Regions from separate parts of the Pelotomaculum schinkii genome, predicted to be linked through region 1. Evidence: riboswitches for the same ligand, from Rfam matches in the RefSeq annotation. Region 1 holds a riboswitch; each other region holds the start of a gene.
What was found. Region 1 has a riboswitch for molybdenum cofactor ahead of Psch_RS18720 (molybdopterin-dependent oxidoreductase). Riboswitches for the same ligand answer to the same signal wherever they lie in the genome.
Positions count from the first base shown of each region.

Region 2: linked by a shared signal. The riboswitch ahead of fdnG (formate dehydrogenase-N subunit alpha) and the one ahead of Psch_RS18720 (molybdopterin-dependent oxidoreductase) in region 1 are both predicted to bind molybdenum cofactor.
Region 3: linked by a shared signal. The riboswitch ahead of fdhF (formate dehydrogenase subunit alpha) and the one ahead of Psch_RS18720 (molybdopterin-dependent oxidoreductase) in region 1 are both predicted to bind molybdenum cofactor.

Region 1 is NZ_QFGA01000003.1:509,325-515,326, forward strand. Features, by position in the region: gene Psch_RS18720 (molybdopterin-dependent oxidoreductase) at 1-1,686, opposite strand, end outside; molybdenum cofactor riboswitch at 1,799-1,919, opposite strand; gene Psch_RS18725 (aldehyde dehydrogenase family protein) at 2,612-2,884, opposite strand; gene Psch_RS18730 (acyl CoA:acetate/3-ketoacid CoA transferase) at 2,908-4,464, opposite strand; gene Psch_RS18735 (acyl-CoA dehydrogenase) at 4,957-6,002, shown strand, end outside.
Region 2 is NZ_QFGA01000002.1:12,955-18,956, reverse strand. Features, by position in the region: gene fdnG (formate dehydrogenase-N subunit alpha) at 1-2,813, opposite strand, end outside; molybdenum cofactor riboswitch at 2,850-2,971, opposite strand; gene tatC (twin-arginine translocase subunit TatC) at 3,054-3,833, opposite strand; gene tatA (twin-arginine translocase TatA/TatE family subunit) at 3,882-4,094, opposite strand; gene Psch_RS11065 (formate dehydrogenase accessory protein FdhE) at 4,169-4,975, opposite strand; gene Psch_RS11060 (tetratricopeptide repeat protein) at 5,181-5,858, shown strand.
Region 3 is NZ_QFGA01000003.1:42,537-48,538, forward strand. Features, by position in the region: gene Psch_RS16280 (hypothetical protein) at 53-517, shown strand; gene nuoE (NADH-quinone oxidoreductase subunit NuoE) at 544-1,032, shown strand; gene nuoF (NADH-quinone oxidoreductase subunit NuoF) at 1,047-2,900, shown strand; gene Psch_RS16295 (NADH-quinone oxidoreductase subunit G) at 2,915-3,844, shown strand; molybdenum cofactor riboswitch at 3,863-3,982, shown strand; gene fdhF (formate dehydrogenase subunit alpha) at 3,994-6,002, shown strand, end outside.

The DNA.
Region 1 (6,002 bases):
AAACGGATCTATGCCCAGCTTCTCAGCCATCATGTCAATGATAGATTCGGAAGCAGTAAACGCTTGTACAAATGAAAACGCCCTGTATGTTGTACAATAGCTAAAATTCGAGAATGCCGCCATCGACACGCCGCGGATATTCGGGATATAGTAGGGGAAGCCCATGCACACCAGGGATTTTAGCAGCAGTATCTGCGTATATTCGACATAAGCGCCTGTCTCATAGCAAAGCTTGTATTCTAAAGCCTTTATCTTGCCGTCTTTGTCGCATGCAAGGCGCACATTGGAATTTGACGCCGAACGTTTGCCCGTCACTATCTGGTGTTCAGGATAAGTCAGTACGATCGATACCGGCCTGCCCAGCGCCAGAGCACAAACCGCTGCATATGCCGGCGTTACAGGTGAAACGGAATATCCGAATGATCCACCTGTTTCATTTTGTATAATCCTGATATTTTCGGCCGGTACACCGATGCCGGCAGCGATCATGTTTATATTTCCATAAAGGAACTGGCTCTTGTACTGTATTGTCAGCATGCCGTCATCACCTATATATGCCTGCGCACAGTCAGGCTCCAGCGCCAGGTGAGGTTCTCTCTGCGTATAGAAGCTGCCTTCGACGACATTTTCGGCTTTCTCTACTATTTCCTTTGTATCTGCGCCCTTTTTGAGCGGCCACTTGAGGTAGATGTTGTTCGCACCCTCATGAATCTGCACAGAATCGGGCATTATCGCTTCAAGCTGATTCAGATACTGCGGCAGTTGTTCGTAATCCACTTTGACTGCCTTTGCTGCAGCGCGTGCGTGATCGCGTGTGTCTGCAGCAACTACTGCAACAACATCACCGATCTTAAATATTTTTTCATCGCAGATTATAGGGCGTTCAAGGCCGGTGCATTCAGCCCGCGGATGTCCTATCGGAAATGCTATGCGGTTGGTGCCTTTTACGTCCTTAGCCGTGACCACGCCCGCTACTCCTGTCATCTTGAGAGCTTCAGAATAGTCCACGCTCTTGATCTTGGCATGTGCCACATCAGGGATGACCAATGCAAGATGCAGCGTATCTTCAGGCATTTGCAGAGACATGTCATCACCATAGTTGGCAAGACCGGTTACCCTGGCTATACCGCTTTCGCGTCTTGGGAAACGCGTACCGTATATTTTTCCGTCGGCCGGAACCTTATAAGTTATATCATCCATCGTTGCTTCACCGCGCATTACCTTTGCAGCTGCCATCGTTGCATCTACCAGAGGCTTGTAACCTGTGCAGCGGCAGATGTTCCTGTTCTTCGTGAACCATGCACGTACTTCTTGCCTTGTTGGGTTGGGGTTCTTGTCCAATAGCGCTTTTGCAGAAACGATGAATCCCGGTGTGCAGAAACCGCACTGTATTCCGCCATATGTTATCCACGCTTGCTGGAGCGGATCAAGATTGTTAGGTGTACCTATACCCTCAATTGTAGTGATTTTAGAGCGATCAGCGATGGTCTTCATTTGCTTGACGCATGATCTGGCAAGTTCGCCATTGAGTATAACTGAACATGTTCCACACTGGCCGGCATCGCAGCCCACCTTGACGCCAGTCAGTCCCTGCCGTCTGAGTACTCTTGCAAGAGACTCCTCAGTGTCGCAAACGACCATTCTGTCAGCACCATTGATTTTGAGCCACAGCTTCTGTAAACCCATTGATTAACCACCTTTCGTTTTTTAAAAAATAAAAACGGACTAAAACAAGGCCTTAGTCCGTTAATACGCAAAGAAACACAGTTTGCATTAGTAAACAATTGTATCTATGTAGATACACTGTTAACCCAGCCCTTTCCAAACACGGGAGGCAAAAAAGTTTCCCTTTTCACCCAATGGTTAACTCGGCATTAACTCTCGTTGACAGCCTTGTAAACTCGGACTTATGATATTAAGTTATACGTTTTATATGTCTATAGACGAACCTCTTTAGTTGTTTGGGATTTTAGATCTATTTCAAGTACTTTACCCCAATATCCAAAAGCCGTTGACATCCATAACACTCCTTTATTAGTCAAAAATCCACAACCTTGAAACTGGCTTCCTGAGTGCAACCTCTACTTCGTCTACGAGCCCGACTTTTATACCGTTACTTTAACAGTTCACTGCAAAAATCAATAAAATACAGTATGTTCCATGTTTAATTTGAAGGTTGTCATTTTTGTCCCCCCTTTGTCAGAGCATTTTTATGATTTTAAATAGAGCAAATATCATGCCATTTTATTTTGGGCTGATTTGTTGTTCTGTTTCCGGGTTGCCGGAAAAGGAAACAAGATATGGTTTGATATCTCATGCATTTTGTTAGATTACGAAAAACAAGAAAAATTCCAGACTAATGGAAGCACGGAGAAAAGTTTACGTAAAGGAAATTTTTTCATAAGAACTACTAGCGCTGGAGCAATAATAAGGGCAAAAAAACCCACGCCTAAATCAGATTAAAAATTTTGGCGCAGGTTTATGATAATAGGGCAGCTTATTTAGATTAGTTGTCTTTTAATGCTATTGCCAAAAATAAGCTTTATTTGATTATATCTTATGGAAAATCAGAGATGGGAACGGATATGCACACATTAACCGCCCCAATATTTCAGACTCCCCAATGATATACCCGGCTTGGTTTGGTCAAAGATTGTTTTATAACTTCAATGGCCTTAAGAGTGTCTCCGCCGGCTTCTTCAAGATTTTTCCCCAGTTCTTCTGCCAAGAGTAAGGTCAATTCTTCCAAATAGTTGTCCAGGATAGCCTTAAATTTAAATATTAACTCTTTCCCTGAGGGTGTAGTTAACCATACAGGGAAGACAGTCTTTGCAACCTTGTTCGCCTCATTGACCTCGCCAGCGGTAACAGGCACGGTGGGCATGATTTTACTCCTTAATCTTCGGATTATTGATTATGTTTTATTCCCATGGGGGCAATAAGGAAGATTCTATTATCCATGGTTCGTAATGAGGGCGAAATTAATGGTTTAAAGGCCATTTGCTGTAGCACATCACGCTCAAGATCAATCCCCGGCGCTATTTCAGTAAGCATGACACCTTCCGCTGTCAACTCAAAGGTTGCCCTTTCGGTTACATAAAGCACCTTTTGACCAGTCTGGCGGGCGTAGGAACCGCTAAAAGTAATCTGTTCAACTTTTGGCACCAGTTTCATTACTTTACCTTCGTTAATAATATTTAGCTTACCCCCGTCAAAACCAACTTTTAACTTCCCAGCTTTAAACGTACCGCAAAATACCACTTTTTTGGCATTCTGAGTGATGTTGATAAAGCCGCCGCAACCTGTAATACGTGGCCCAAATTTACTGACATTGATATTACCCTCGCTGTCCATCTCCGCCATGCCCAGGAAGGCAATATCTACACCGCCTCCATCGTAAAAATCAAATTGATAAGGTTGGTCTAAAATGCAATAGGGGTTGGTGGTTGCGCCAAAATTAGAACCCCCGGCAGGGACCCCGCCTACAGGTCCAGCCTCTACGGTTAGGGTCATAAAATCAGCTATTCCTTCTTCAGCGGCTACAGAAGCAATTACTTCAGGGATACCGATCCCAAGGTTGACAATAGAATCAGGATGAAGTTCAAAGGCTGACCGCCTCGCGATTACTTTACGTTCATCGAGGGGTGATTGAGGTAATTGGGTTAAAGGTATATGGATTTCGCCATTGTAGGAGGGATTATATATTGCACCAAAGGTCTGATGGTGGTTTTGGGGTTGAGCGGTAACAACAACATCGACTAAAATGCCGGGTACTTTTACCAGACGGGGATCAATACTTCCGGCCGCCGCGATTCGTTCCACCTGGGCGATAACAATGCCCCCGCTATTGCGAGCTGCTTGAGCTATAGACAGGATTTCTAATGTAGTAGCTTCCTTTTCAAGGCTTAGATTACCTAATTCGTCGGAACTGGTGGCACGAATTAAAGCCATATTAATAGGTAGCGAGGGGTAGAAAAGTTTCTCTTTACCTCCAACCGTAATAACTTCAACAAGGTCTTCTTTGGTAATCTCATTCAGCTTGCCACCCTCTACTCGTGGGTCGACAAAAGTTCCCAACCCGACGTGAGTGATGACGCCCGGCCTCCCGGCTGCTATTTCCCGGAATAGTTGAGCTAAAGTACCTTGAGGCAGGTTATAGGCTTCGATTTTATTTTCAATAGCCAATTTCCCCATCTTGGGCTGCAGGTTCCAATGGCCGCCTATGACCCGTTTTACCAGACCTTCATGAGCCAGGTGGTTAAGCCCGCGGTCTTTGCCATCGCCTTGGGCCGCCGCATAAAGGAGCGTTAAATCTTGAGGTGTGCTGGTATTTAAAAAACGATTTTCCAATGCGATAACCAATTCTTCCGGGAACAAACTTCCCAAAAAACCGACGCTAGCAACTGTATCCCCCGTTTTGATTAAATTTACTGCTTCCTCTGCAGTCATAAACTTGGGTGCCATTTTGTCCTCACCTTCTTGAATAAATTATTTGATTGTTATTGGTTTTGTAGGCTGGCCAACCCTGTACTCTGCACCAATACCAAAGTCGCTAGTTTTGAACGCAAAAAATATGCCATTCTCCGCAATGAACCTGAAGAGCAAACTAAAAAAATAAATCCTGGAATTGCCGTCATGGGGTATATAAACCTTTAAAACTAACGGCTTTAGCTTAAAATAGAAAAATTTTTATATTGCATTCGGTCTAATCAGGTATAAGTTTTGCGATAGTAAAGAACTAGTCTACCTGCTTAAAGTGACCGGGAAAACAAAATTATTGGTGTGTATTAGCTTGAGTAAATAATTCTAAAGGGAGGTGATGCGGAAATTTCCAGACTTTCGGACAGAAATATTCCGAATTGCCGGAATACGCACTTTAGGGCAATGAACAAATGCAGGTAGACCAGTCCCACAAAAGATTTCATATCCAAGATAATCATGAAGGGAGAGATATTTATGAACTTTCAACTAACAGAGGAACAGCAACTCATACGCGCCAGTGTGAGGGAATTTTGTGAAAAGTATGTGGAGCCCATTGCTGAAAAGGTTGACGCGGAAGGGTATTTCCCGATGGAGAACGTTAAAAGACTGGCGGAGCAGGAATGGACAGGCATCCCTTATCCCGAGGAGTACGGTGGGGCCGGGTCTGATTATCTGACCTTTATCATGGTAGTCGAAGAGCTATCCCGTGCTTGCGCCACTACCGGGTTTACACTTGAGTGCCACACTTCCCTGGCAAGTTATCCTATATTTAAGTTTGGTACCGAAGAACAAAAACAAAAATACCTGGTACCCCTTTGTAAGGGAGAAGTCTTGGGGTCGTTTGCTTTGACCGAGCCCGGGGCAGGGACCGATGCTGGCGGGGCAAGTACAACTGCTGTTTTGGATGGCGACGAGTACGTTTTGAATGGTACAAAGATGTTTATTTCCAATTCTCCGGTAGCAGGCGTCTTTGTCATCTTTGCTATGACCGACAAATCAAAAGGAACAAAAGGACTTAGCGCGTTTATCGTGCCTGGAAATGCACCCGGGCTCAAAGTGGGAGAGCATTTAGACAAAATGGGCATCCGTGGTTCCGCGACAGCAGAAGTTGTTATGAAAGATTGCCGTATCCCCAAGGAGAACTTGCTGGGGAAAGAAGGTCAGGGCTTTAAAATTGCCATGATGACCTTAGACGGCGGCAGGATTGGTATAGCTGCTCAAGCGCTGGGTATTGCCCAGGCTGCTTTGGACGAATCGATTCAATATTCCAAGGAAAGAGTTCAGTTCGGCAAGCCGATCAGTTCATTCCAGGCGATCCAGTGGATGCTGGCCGATATGGCAACTGATGTACAGGCTGCCAGGTTCCTGACTTATCACGCGGCCTGGTGTTACGACCAGGGCTTGCCTTACAACAAGGAAGCAGCCATGGCTAAACTATTTGCGTCCGAAACAGCAGCCCGCCATACGAACAGAGCCATACAAATTCATGGCGGCATTGGTTTCATCAAGGGACATAAAGT
Region 2 (6,002 bases), on a different contig from region 1:
CTTAAAGAAATCTGGGCGAACATTTCCGGCTGTATTTCAGCCAGGGTGGGGCAGTTTCTAGTGACGGCGCCGCTCTGATAGTGTTCGACCAGACGTGGTGTGGTGCCGATGTAGGGGAAATCTGGGCTGGCTGTTTCCGCCAGCCTGGCAAAGTCACCCTTGTACCTGGTTGCCAGAGGGTTGCTTTGGTATTTGCCCATGGCATTTTTAACCGGGCTTTCAACCGGCTCGTAGTGCTCAGGCAACGGCCCGTCTTTCATACCCGTTGGAGCAAACAGGCGCCCTTGTCCTTCGGTGGTCATGATAAAGGAATTGACGGCCGACTTGTCCGGAGTAATAAAGGCCCCGGTTGCGGCATCCTTAAACCCGAAGTCAGGCACGTCGTTGTTGACCCATTGTGTTCCATCCCAGGAAACCAGCATTCTTTTCGGATCCCAAGGTCTGCCGGACGGGTCGGCAGAGTTGCGGTTATATACGATACGTCTGTTGACAGGCCAGGCAAACGTCCATTTGGGGAAGAGCCCCAGGCCGCTTTTGTCTTCACGGTCGCGCCGCTGTGAAGCAGGTACTTTGGCCACCGGATCGACAAACATGTAGCCGGCGTAAATCCATATACCGCAAGCCGTAGTGCCGTCATCTTTTAATTTGGCGAAAGAATCCAGAATGGTTCCATCCCCCACTACATAACCGTTCATCTCATTGGCTATTTTGATGATATCCGGCTCGTCGTGGCCGGGCATGTCGTAGTCCCAGACCAGGTTGTTAATCGGGTCGGTGAATTTGCCGCCGGATTGGTACTCCTTACGGATGGCCTTAAACATATTATAGGCAATCCACAGGTCGCTCTTGGCCTGCCCGGGCGGTTCCACGGCCTTCCAGCGCCACTGGATCCAGCGCGAGCTGTTGGCGACAGTGCCCTCTTTTTCGTAAGAGAAAGCGGTCGGCAGGAGGAAAACCTCTGTTTTGATATCGGCCGGGTTGACGCCGGGACGCTTCCAGAAGGCGGCGGTTTCTGTTTCAAACAGGTCGACAGCCACCATCCAGTCCAGGTTTTCCAGCGCGCTGCGCGCGGCAAGGGCGTTGGGGCCGCCGACCGCCGGGTTTTGTCCCCAGGCAAAATAGCCTTTGACTGTACCGGCTGCCATAGCCTCGTAAATGGCCATATGGGAGTGGTCTTTACCGTCGTGTTTGGGAATGTAGTCAAAGCAGAAGTCGTTTTCTTTGTTTGCCTTATCCCCATACCATGCTTTGAGCATGCTGATTAAAAACTTTGGTTTGTTCGACCAGTAACCTGTCTTGGGCGTTTCCTTCTCGATGTATTCCTGCAAATTAGCATGGGCGGTCGCGCTCGGTGAACCCAGGTAACCGGTGAGCAGGTGATAGAGGATCCCCTGATCCGTGGAACCCTGCACGTTTGACTCACCCCGCTGGGCGTTGACGCCGCCGCCGGCGATGCCGATGTTGCCGAGCAGCAGCTGCAGCATGGCGGTTGCCCGGACGTTCTGGCTGCCGTAGGTGTGCTGGGTAATACCCATGGCGTAAATCAGGTTGCCGGCCTTATCGGGCTTGCCGGTGGAGCAATAGAGATCACAGACTTTCTTATATACATCTTCCGGAGTACCGGTGATGCTGCATACGGTTTTGATATCATAGCGGGCGACCTGATTCTTCAGAATTTGGAATACACAGAAAGGATTCTGCAAGGAGGGGTCTTTTCTAATGGTATCCCCGTCTTTTTGGTACTGCCAGCTTGTAGTGTCATAGGAGAATTTGCCGTCTTTCTCCGTTAAACCGCTAAACGCTCCTTCGTTAAGGGCATATTCAGGGCTCACAAGATATGAGGCGTTGGTATAATTGGCGACATAGTCATGGAAGTATAAGTTGTTTTCAAGAGCGTAATTCATAATACCGTAAAGAAATGCGATATCGGTGCCAGGGCGTAGAGGAGCGTAAATATTTGCTTTGGTTGCCGTTTTGGTAAACCTGGGATCAACGACAATAACCTTGGCGCCTCTTTCGGCCATGGCCCTGCCCATGTGGCGCATAACCTGCGGGTGGTTCTCCGCCGGGTTGGCGCCGATAATCAGGAAAACGTCCGTGTTTTTGTAATCCGTAAAGCTGTTGGTCATAACACCCCTGCCAAATGTTTGGCCAAGACCGGCCACTGTGGAGGAGTGTCAGAGGCGGGCGTGGTGGTCGATGTTGATGACCCCTAATGACCGCATCATCTTTTGAAAGAGGTAATTCTCTTCGTTATCGCAGGAGGCGCTGCCGATATGGGCGATGGCCTGGGTACGGTTAACGGTGACACCATTCGCGTCCTTTTCTTCAAAGGCGGCGTCACGGGTATTTTTGACCCGTTTGGCTATTTCACTAAGAGCCCATTCCCAATCCTTCTTCTCCCACTTGGTCCCGCCGGGGGCGCGGTATAGAACGTCCATAATCCGCCGGTCATTAACTGTACGCTTGCGGCTCTTCGGGTCGATAATAGTGTTGGCGTCGCCAAGCGCGATGCCTTTGCAGCACATGGTGCCTTCATTATTCGGGTTGTCCGGATCTCCTTCTATGTTCAAAACCCTGCCTTCTTCATTCGAATAAACAATAAGGCCGCAGCCAACCCCGCAAAAAGCGCAAACTGAAGGGGTTTCTTTGGCCTTGGCCAGTTTAAATTCACCCAAAGCGAAGGTAGGCAGCTTGTCTTCCGCCGTGCTGGCTAAGGCCGGCACGGCTGTTACGCCATTAAGCAAGGCCGACCCGGCGGTACCAATTCCAAGTATCTTCAGAAAATCGCGACGGCTAATCTTTTGCTTCACAAACCTGACCTCCTTATCCAAAAAAGTGCGCGTAAATAGCTAAATGACGCTACTCCTTTCCAAATGGGAGGCATACAGGTTTCCCTTATATACCCTAACGACCTGGAAATCATAGCTTATTAAGCCTTAGATTGCCAGGTTCGGAGTAAATTTGGTGCCCCTCTCTCCAGAAAATTTATTATCTATAGAATATTCTTAAAATTAGAAGCCTCCTTTCACCATTAATATCCACAGCCTTGTTTATTTAACTGTGACTGCCGGTTCCGCCATTTCGGCCAGTCGCTCACGTTCCTTCCTGCGAGCAATCCTGCGTTCGACGATGCGTACAACCAGCACGCTTACTTCAAAAAGTAAATACATGGGGCCGCTGACGATGAGGCAGGTAATCAAGTCCGGGGTAGGAGTGATTATCGCTGCCAGGGCTACGACCCCCAGTATCGCATAACGGCGGTTCCGGGCAAAAAAGGCATATGTTACCAGTTCCAGTTTGGCCAGGAAAAAACTTACCAATGGAAACTCGAATACGATTCCAAAAGGCAGAAGAAAGGAAATAATAAAAGAAATATACTTGTCGATTGTCAGAAGTGGAGTCAGAGTGGGGCCGGCAAACTGGAGCAGAAACGCTACCCCTATTCGGAAGACACCGAAAAAACCGAAGGCGACTCCCGCCACAAAGCTGATAAAGGAGACCAAAACGAAAAGTGTAAAATATAACTTTTCTTTCTTCTTTAAAGCAGGAACGACAAAACTCCAGATTTGCCACAAAATTATTGGCAGGGCTGCCAGAAAACCTGCGAAAAAAGATATCTTGATTTTAGCAAATATAGCCCCCGTGACCGCGGTGAAAAATACGCCCTGGCCAAGTGTAGTGAGCGGTTCCATCAGAAACGCTAAAATTTTGTCGCTGAAAAAATATGCTGCCACAGCAAGTACGGTTGTTGAAATAATGGAAACAATTAAAACCCGACGCAGTTCTTCCAAATGCGAAATAATGGTCATTTCGTCGGTTTTTTTAGCCATCGTTTATTCCCTCACTAATATGACGGGCGGTTTTGGGATGGGGGGTTTTTAACTTTTTGCTGCCTTAATCAGCTGTTGTTCTTCTTTTTTGTCACCACTGGCTACTGTTTCCACATCGTTCATTATTTCGTTGGAGGAACGGCGAAATTCTTTAATCGTTTTACCAACCGCCTTACCAAGGTCGGGTAATTTGCCGGGTCCAAAGATAATTAAAGCCAGCGCCAAAACAAGGATCAACTCGGGAGCTCCTATGTGCGGCATATAAAATTACACCCCTTTCAAATATTTACAATTTTAATTACGCCATTTCAGACAGATCTCCTGCTGGAATTATATTATTTTTCAATAATTTCAGCTGGTCGATTGACATAACCTTCCTGCATGGCCAGCAGGTCCAGATGGACTGTATTGATATCTTCCCAGAATAAATCCAAACTGCTGCTATCTAGCATGGACTCGTTGACAGTTTTAATATAGCCGTGGCAGTTGTCGCAATAATAAACGCGGTATTGCTCCATGCCATCCACCGTGAAGAACCGCGATTCGTGGTTCAAACAATATGGGCAGCCCAGACGTTGGAACCGCCACCTTGCCTCGCACAGACCGCAATAGAGATATCTCTTCTTGTCCTCCTTTTCCAGCAAGGCCAGGGTGGGCCTGGCGCCGCATACCGGGCAAGTTCCTTTATACCACTGCTCCGGGTCATAAAAAGCAGAAACCTGCCGGGCGTATAGCTTCATAAAGGGCCTGACCGCATGGCTTAAGATAAAACCAAAGGTCTCGGGTGATACCTTTTTTTTGAAATAATCCAACAGGTTTGCACCAGGTGTGAAAGCTTGTCTGACAAAAGTTTCTCTGGCCGCGGCATCCTCCGGTAAAGCACTGAAAATTTCGCTAATATCACCCTCCAAGTCCGGTTTGTGTTTTACAGTGATGACGGAAACCTCTTTCAAGATATCAAAAAATATATCCGTATTTACCTGCGGCGGGCAGATCTTGATGAAAGGCGCATCATGTTCTCTGAGCGACTTCAATAAACCATCCTGTGGTCTAACAAGCTTAACGGCATCTTCAGGTAGAGCAATCTGCGTAAACTCCTTGTTGAAATCGATAAGCACTTGCTGAACCGTATAATCCGCCATTTTTCAACGCTCACTTTCTACAAAGATTCTATAATACGCAGGAGATATAATCAGGGGGGTGAGCTGGATACTTCAAACTGCTGTATATATTCAACAAAATTGTTATATTTCCTCCATGTTTATAGGAAAAAAGTAGAATTTCTTTTTTTTTCAACCCGGGTTTATCTGATATAATGATTCTATATCCTTACCACGGAGGGTCAACATGAAAATATTTGGATTTTACATATTATTAACCTTGCTCACCCGCAACCCCTTGTTAGCTCTTGTTGTCATGCTGCTGATTCTTTTCCTTGTAGAAAGGCGTTTTATTGGCTTATTACCTGATTTTACCGCCTCCTGGAGGAGGTCCAACAGAGTGCGGGAACTACAGAGAGAAGTAAGGGTCAATCCCGCCAACGCTGAAGCCTACCTGGAGCTCGGCGAATCCTTCCTGCAGAAGGGGCAATATGAGCAGGCTTTATCATATTTAAATAGAGCGGCTGACAAGATGGAGGACCACCCCTTATTTCATTTTTACCGTGGGGCCTCGTATTATCAACTTGGCCGGATCGAGGAGGGCAGGGCTGAGATTGAAAAAGCGGTTGTCATCAACCCAAAGATAAGTTTCGGTGAACCATACCTGTATCTGGCAAGAATTTACCTCCAACAAAGTCAGGACGGTGCAAAGATTGATAATCTTTACCAACAGTTGCTGCAATACGGATCACCCAAAATCCACTACTTGGCGGGCAGTTTGTTTTTAAATTACAACGACAAGGAGAAAGCCCGCCGTTTGTTCAGAGAGACGATAGAAAATTATCAGGCCTGCAGAGGTTCTTTGCGCCGTCTGTATAGAAGGTGGGCGCTACTGTCAAAAGTAGGCCTTTTCTACAGCAAGTGAACCTCCCTGGTACTGGACTATTTTGCAAAGTTCCTCTGCTGAGCATTGCTCTGCTAATAAATGCGGGTGCGAATTCATTCGTACATGGCCCATAAAAAAGCAGAATTAATAAGGTGAGCAGAAATCCCTTAAACTGCTTCACTG
Region 3 (6,002 bases), 470 kb from region 1:
ACAGCTTTTATTAATTGAATAACTTTTATTTACTCGGAAAGGAGTATTCTCAATGCGGATGTCCGTACCTGCCTGGATCAGCTTGGGTTTGGCTACGGTCCTGGTTTTATTTTCGTATGCGGTTAATCCCGATCCGGCCCTCCTCCGCACAGCGCTGCCGATGCTCGTTTTGTTGGCGGCTATTCCGTTAATTCTGAATCAAATGAACATGCGCCAGGCAGACCGGGTGGATATGCGGGATTTCAAACTATACCCGATCGGGGACTTAACAAAATTAGGCGCGGGAACTCCGGTTCGCCTGCAAGGCACCGTGGAGGCGACTGCGCTAAAATGGTTAAACCGCCCAAATTTCCAGCTTAACGACAAAAGTGGTAAAATTAAGGTCTTTATGTTTGCGGCGCCGCGTGAGAATATCAAGATAGGGGACCGGGTGGAAGCGGCAGGAAACCTGCGTTCCTTTGGAAGAAAAAAGGAAAAGATCGTTTGGGGTGTCAAGATTCAGAAATTAAACCGTTAAAAGCGAACCGAAAGGGGGAACAGCTATTGTCAGCCTGCGCCTGTGGTGAAAAAGTGGTATTAAGCCACGAGGAAGCGTTTCTGAAATTGTTGGACAAGTACCGTGATTATAAAGGGGGTCTCATTCCGGTACTGCAGGGGGCCCAAGACATATATGGATATCTACCGAAAGACGTGCTGCAGACAATCGCCAAGGAACTGAATATGCCGTTCAGTAAAGTGTACGGGGTGGTTACTTTTTATGCCCAGTTCCACCTCAAGCCGCGCGGCCGCAACATAATCCGCATTTGTCTCGGCACGGCCTGTCACGTACGGGGCGGCGCTAAAATACTTCAAGCCGTAGAGGAGCACCTGGGAATTAAACACGGGGAAACAACAGAAGACCTTCGTTTTACCTTGGAGACCGTGGCCTGTATCGGCGCCTGCGGCCTGTCGCCTTGTATGATGGTTAACGACAATACGCATGGTCGTCTGGATCCCAAGGCTGTTGGGGCAATCCTGGATACTTATGAATAAGGGGGTGGAAGAGTATGAATAATTTAAACGATTTGCGTGCGAAGTTTCAAGAAGAGTACAAACAGAAGCTCACCCGTCCCCGTATTGTTGTGGGTTTGGGGACGTGCGGCATCGCCTCCGGCGGTGGTAAGGTTATGGAGGCCATTAAAGAAGAGGTCGCAGCCCGTGGCCTTGATATAGATATTGACTTCACCAGCTGCATTGGGATGTGTTACCGTGAACCGATGGTTGAAATAGCCCTGCCGGGCGCTGCCAGTGTTGTGTACGGGGATATTTTCCCTGATAAAGTTGCTCAGCTGCTTGATAGCCACGTCATAAACAAGACGCCGGTGTATGAGTGGGCGGCCATCCAGATTCCCGGCGAGGCCACCCCTTACGAAGGCATTGACATTATGGAACAATCCCCTTATTACGAGAAGCAGGTCCGTTCAGTTACCTCCCGTCTTGGCCGGACAAACCCTGAAAACATTGGTGAATACATTGCCACCGGCGGTTACGAGGGCCTCGAAAAAGCTCTCGGCATGGAACGCCAGGCGGTTATTGATGAAGTTAAGAAATCCGGTTTAAGAGGCCGTGGCGGCGGCGGGTTCTCCACCGGCATGAAGTGGCAATTTGTATATAATGCCCAGGGGGATAAGAAATATGCCGTGTGTAACGCTGACGAGGGCGACCCGGGCGCGTTCATGGACCGCAGCGTGCTCGAGGGTGATCCGCACGCGATCCTGGAAGGAATGATGATCGCCGGTTACGCGATCGGCGCCGATGAGGGGTGCATCTACTGCCGGGCTGAATATCCGCTGGCCATCCGCCGGCTCAACCTGGCCATCGCCCAGGCTGAAGAGCTCGGCATATTGGGTGAAAACATCCTGGATTCCGGCTTCAACTTCCATATTAGAATCAAGGCCGGCGCCGGCGCCTTCGTCTGCGGCGAAGAGACCGCCCTTTTGAATTCCATCGAGGGCAAGCGCGGGATGCCGCGTGTCCGCCCGCCTTTCCCCGCCAATTCGGGTTTGTGGGAGAAGCCGACCTGTCTTAACAACGTGGAAACTTACGCCAACGTACCCTTCATCCTCAGGAAAGGCGCCGACTGGTATGCGGCTATGGGTACCGAGAAGAGCAAGGGCAGTAAAGTCTTTTGCCTGACCGGTAAAATAAATAAAACTGGTTTGTGCGAAGTCCCCATGGGCATTACCTTGAGAGAAGTTATCTTCAATGTTGCCGGCGGTATCCAGGGCGGCGGGAAGTTCAAGGCCGTGCAGAGCGGCGGGCCTTCAGGCGGCTGCCTCCCCGAATCAAAACTGGACCTTAAGATTGATTATGAATCGCTGACTGAGGCAGGTTCCATGATGGGTTCCGGCGGCTTGGTGGTCATGGACCAAACCACCTGTATGGTTGACGTGGCCAAGTTCTTCTTGAACTTTACCCAGAACGAGTCCTGCGGCAAATGTACTCCCTGCCGCGAGGGGACCAAAAGGATGCTCGAGATCTTGCAAAAAATCTGCGACGGTAAAGGTGAAATGGAGGACCTCGACACCCTGGATCGGCTGTCAAGGGTGATTAAAAATTCAGCATTATGCGGTCTTGGACAAACCTGTCCGAACCCGATTATAAGTACCCTGGAATACTTCCGTGATGAATATGTAGCGCACATCGTCGATAAACGTTGCCCGGCCGGAGTCTGCGCAGCCCTTCTGGTTTATACGATCGATGCGGAGAAGTGCACAGGCTGCGGCGCATGCTTGAGAGCCTGCCCGGCCGGGGCCATAACCGGCGAGAAGAAACAGCCTCACTCAATTGATCCGGCTGTATGTATCAAGTGCGGCGCCTGCATTAGCAAGTGTAAATTTAACGCCATATACAAAGCGTAGGGGGAGGGTGAAAATTGGCTAATGTAACCCTTACCATCAACGGCAAAGAAGTGACTGTCCCGGCTGGGACCAGGGTACTGGACGCAGCCAGGGAAGCTGGTTTCTTCATCCCCACCTTCTGCCATGATCCGGAAAATCCCGGTTATGGCGGCTGCCGCATATGTGTTGTTAATATTAAAGGAGCGCGGACGTTGATGGCTTCCTGTGTTACGGAAGCTACCAACGGCATGGTGGTTGAGACGGAGTCACCCGACGTGGTGGAAGCTCGCAAGACCATTATCGAACTCTTGTTGGCCAACCATCCGGCTGATTGCCTGACCTGTGACAAGAACGGGGACTGCCGGCTGCAGGACTACGCTTACCGCTATGGGATACGGGAATCAGGCTTTAAAGGTGAAAAGCATAGCTATCCCATTGATAATTCCAACCCGTATATCACCCGTGACCTGAACAAGTGCATCCTGTGCGGCAGGTGTGTCCGTACCTGTGCTCAAGTTCAGGAACGCCAGGTCATTGACTTTGCCTACCGGGGCTTCCAGACCAGGGTGGCGCCGGCTATGGATACCAACCTGGCCGAATCTGACTGTGTATCCTGCGCCCGCTGCGTGGCTGTGTGCCCTGTTGGCGCCCTGAACTACGCCAACCTGGCCGGTAAGGGCCGGACCTATGAAATTGCGAAAAAACAGGTCACCTGCTCCTTCTGTGATGCCGGCTGCCAGTTTGACCTCAATTACAAGGGTGACAAGGTTGTCGGCGTGTCAGCAAAGGCGCCGGGCCAGGGCCGCCCGCTCTGCCTGAAAGGACGGCTCGGCATGGAGCTGCGTTACAGCGACCAGCCTCTTACCCCAATGCTCAAGAAAGACGGAGAGTTTGTTGAAGTATCCTGGCCGGAAGCGCTGGAGCTGGAAGATGTGCTGTCCAAGCTCAAAGAGCTGGAGAAATAAAACCACTTATTGTTTAACTATATAAATGAACTCCGAGCCATACTGTCTAAACCACAGGGCATGATAGCTGGCCGATAGGGTTCAGTGGGAAACTGCTGCGCCTCCCGCAATTTGGAAAGGAGTGAAGTTTTTAAGGGAGGTTTTAAATGGTGGCAACCGTTACGCTTACCATAGACGGTGTCCAGGTCACGGCGCCGAAAGGTTCCACGGTCCTGGAAGCAGCGGAGAGTGTGGGTATCTTCATCCCCACCTTCTGCCATGACCCGGAACTCAGCAAACCTGGCGCCTGCCGCATTTGTGTGGTGGAAATACCGGGCGCCCGCAACCTGCCGGCCTCCTGTGTGACCGAGGCTACCGAGGGCATGGTTGTATACACTGCCTCAGAGGCGGTATTAGAAGCGCGCAAGACCAACCTGGAACTCCTGTTGGCCAACCACCCCGAGGACTGCCTTACCTGTAACAAGAACGGCGAATGCAAACTGCAGGAATACGCCTACTATTACGGAGTCAAGGCCGGCGCTTTTCCGGGTGAAAAACACAGCTACCCGATCGAAGAAGACAACCCGTTTATCGTACGGGATATGAACAAGTGCATCCTGTGCGGCAAGTGCGTCCGGATGTGCCAGGAAATCCAGGGCAACAACGTAATCGATTTTGCTTTCCGCGGTTTTAACTCCATTGTCACCCCTGCCATGGGCTCGCCCTATAGCGACACGGATATATCCAACTGTGTCTTTTGCGGCAACTGCGTATCAGTTTGCCCGGTCGGCGCCCTGAGCGAAAAAGGGATGCTCGGCAAAGCCCGCAAGTGGGAAATAGAAAAAGTAACCACTACCTGTCCTTACTGCGGTGTAGGCTGCTCTTTCGACCTTAATGTCAAGGACGGCAAAGTCATCGGGGTCACCTCGACCGAAGGCGATGTCAATGGACGCGCCCTGTGCGTCAAAGGCCGCTTTGGCTACGGGTTTATCAACCACCCGGACCGTCTGAAGAAGCCTCTGATTAAGAAGGACGGTAAGTTTGAGGAAGCTACCTGGGATGAAGCTATCGCTTTGGTGAAGGAGAAGTTTGGCGCGGTTAAGGACAGCTACGGTCCGGAAGCCATTGCCATCCTTTCCTCCGCCCGCTGCACCAACGAAGAAAACTATTTAATGAACAAACTGGCACGCGCAGCGCTCGGTACCAACAGTATCGACCACTGCGCCCGTCTCTGACACGCTCCTACTGTCGCCGGTCTGGCGGCAGCGTTTGGAAGCGGCGCTATGACCAACAGCATCCAGGAAATTGCCGATGCTGACTTTATCCTTACCACCGGGACCAATACCACCGAAGGACACCCCGTCATCGGCATACAGGTCAAAAAAGCCTTGCGTAAAGGGGCCACCCTGGCTGTGGTTGACCCCCGTAAGACTGAAATAGCCGGCTTGGCCAATTACCACCTCCGGATTAATTCCGGATCTGATATTGCCCTGTTAAACGGCCTGGCCAACGTGATTATTGCCGAGGGTCTCTGGAACAAGGAATTTGTAACAGAGCGCACCGAGGATTTTGAAGCGTTAAGAGAAACAGTTGCCAAGTATACGCCTGATTATGTTTCGGAAATAACCGGCGTGCCGGCGGAAACCATCAAGGAAGTGGCCAGGGGCTACGCCAAGGCCAAAAACGCCACTATCCTCTACACCATGGGCCTGACCCAGCATATCTGCGGTACGCACAACGTCTTTGCCGTGGCCAACCTGACCATGCTCTGCGGCCAGATCGGCAAGGAGTCCAGCGGGGTTAACCCGCTGCGCGGCCAGAACAACGTCCAGGGCGCCTGCGACATGGGCGCGCTGCCGGCCTTCTTCCCCGCCTACCAGCCGGTGGCTCTTGAGGCGAACCGGACCAAGTTCTCGTCCGCCTGGGGTGTTGACGAGCTCCCGTCCAAGCCGGGCTTAACTGTCGGTGAAATTATCGACGAAGCAGGTAAATCTGTAAAAGCTATCTACATCATGGGCGAGAACCCGGTCCTGTCGGATCCTGACGCCAACCATGCCGCGCACAACCTGGAGTCGCTTGATTTCCTGGTAGTGCAGGACATCTTCCTGACTGAGACGGCGCAGCTGGCCGATGTGGTCCTGCCCGCGGCAAGCTTTGCCGAGAAGGACGGCACCTTCAG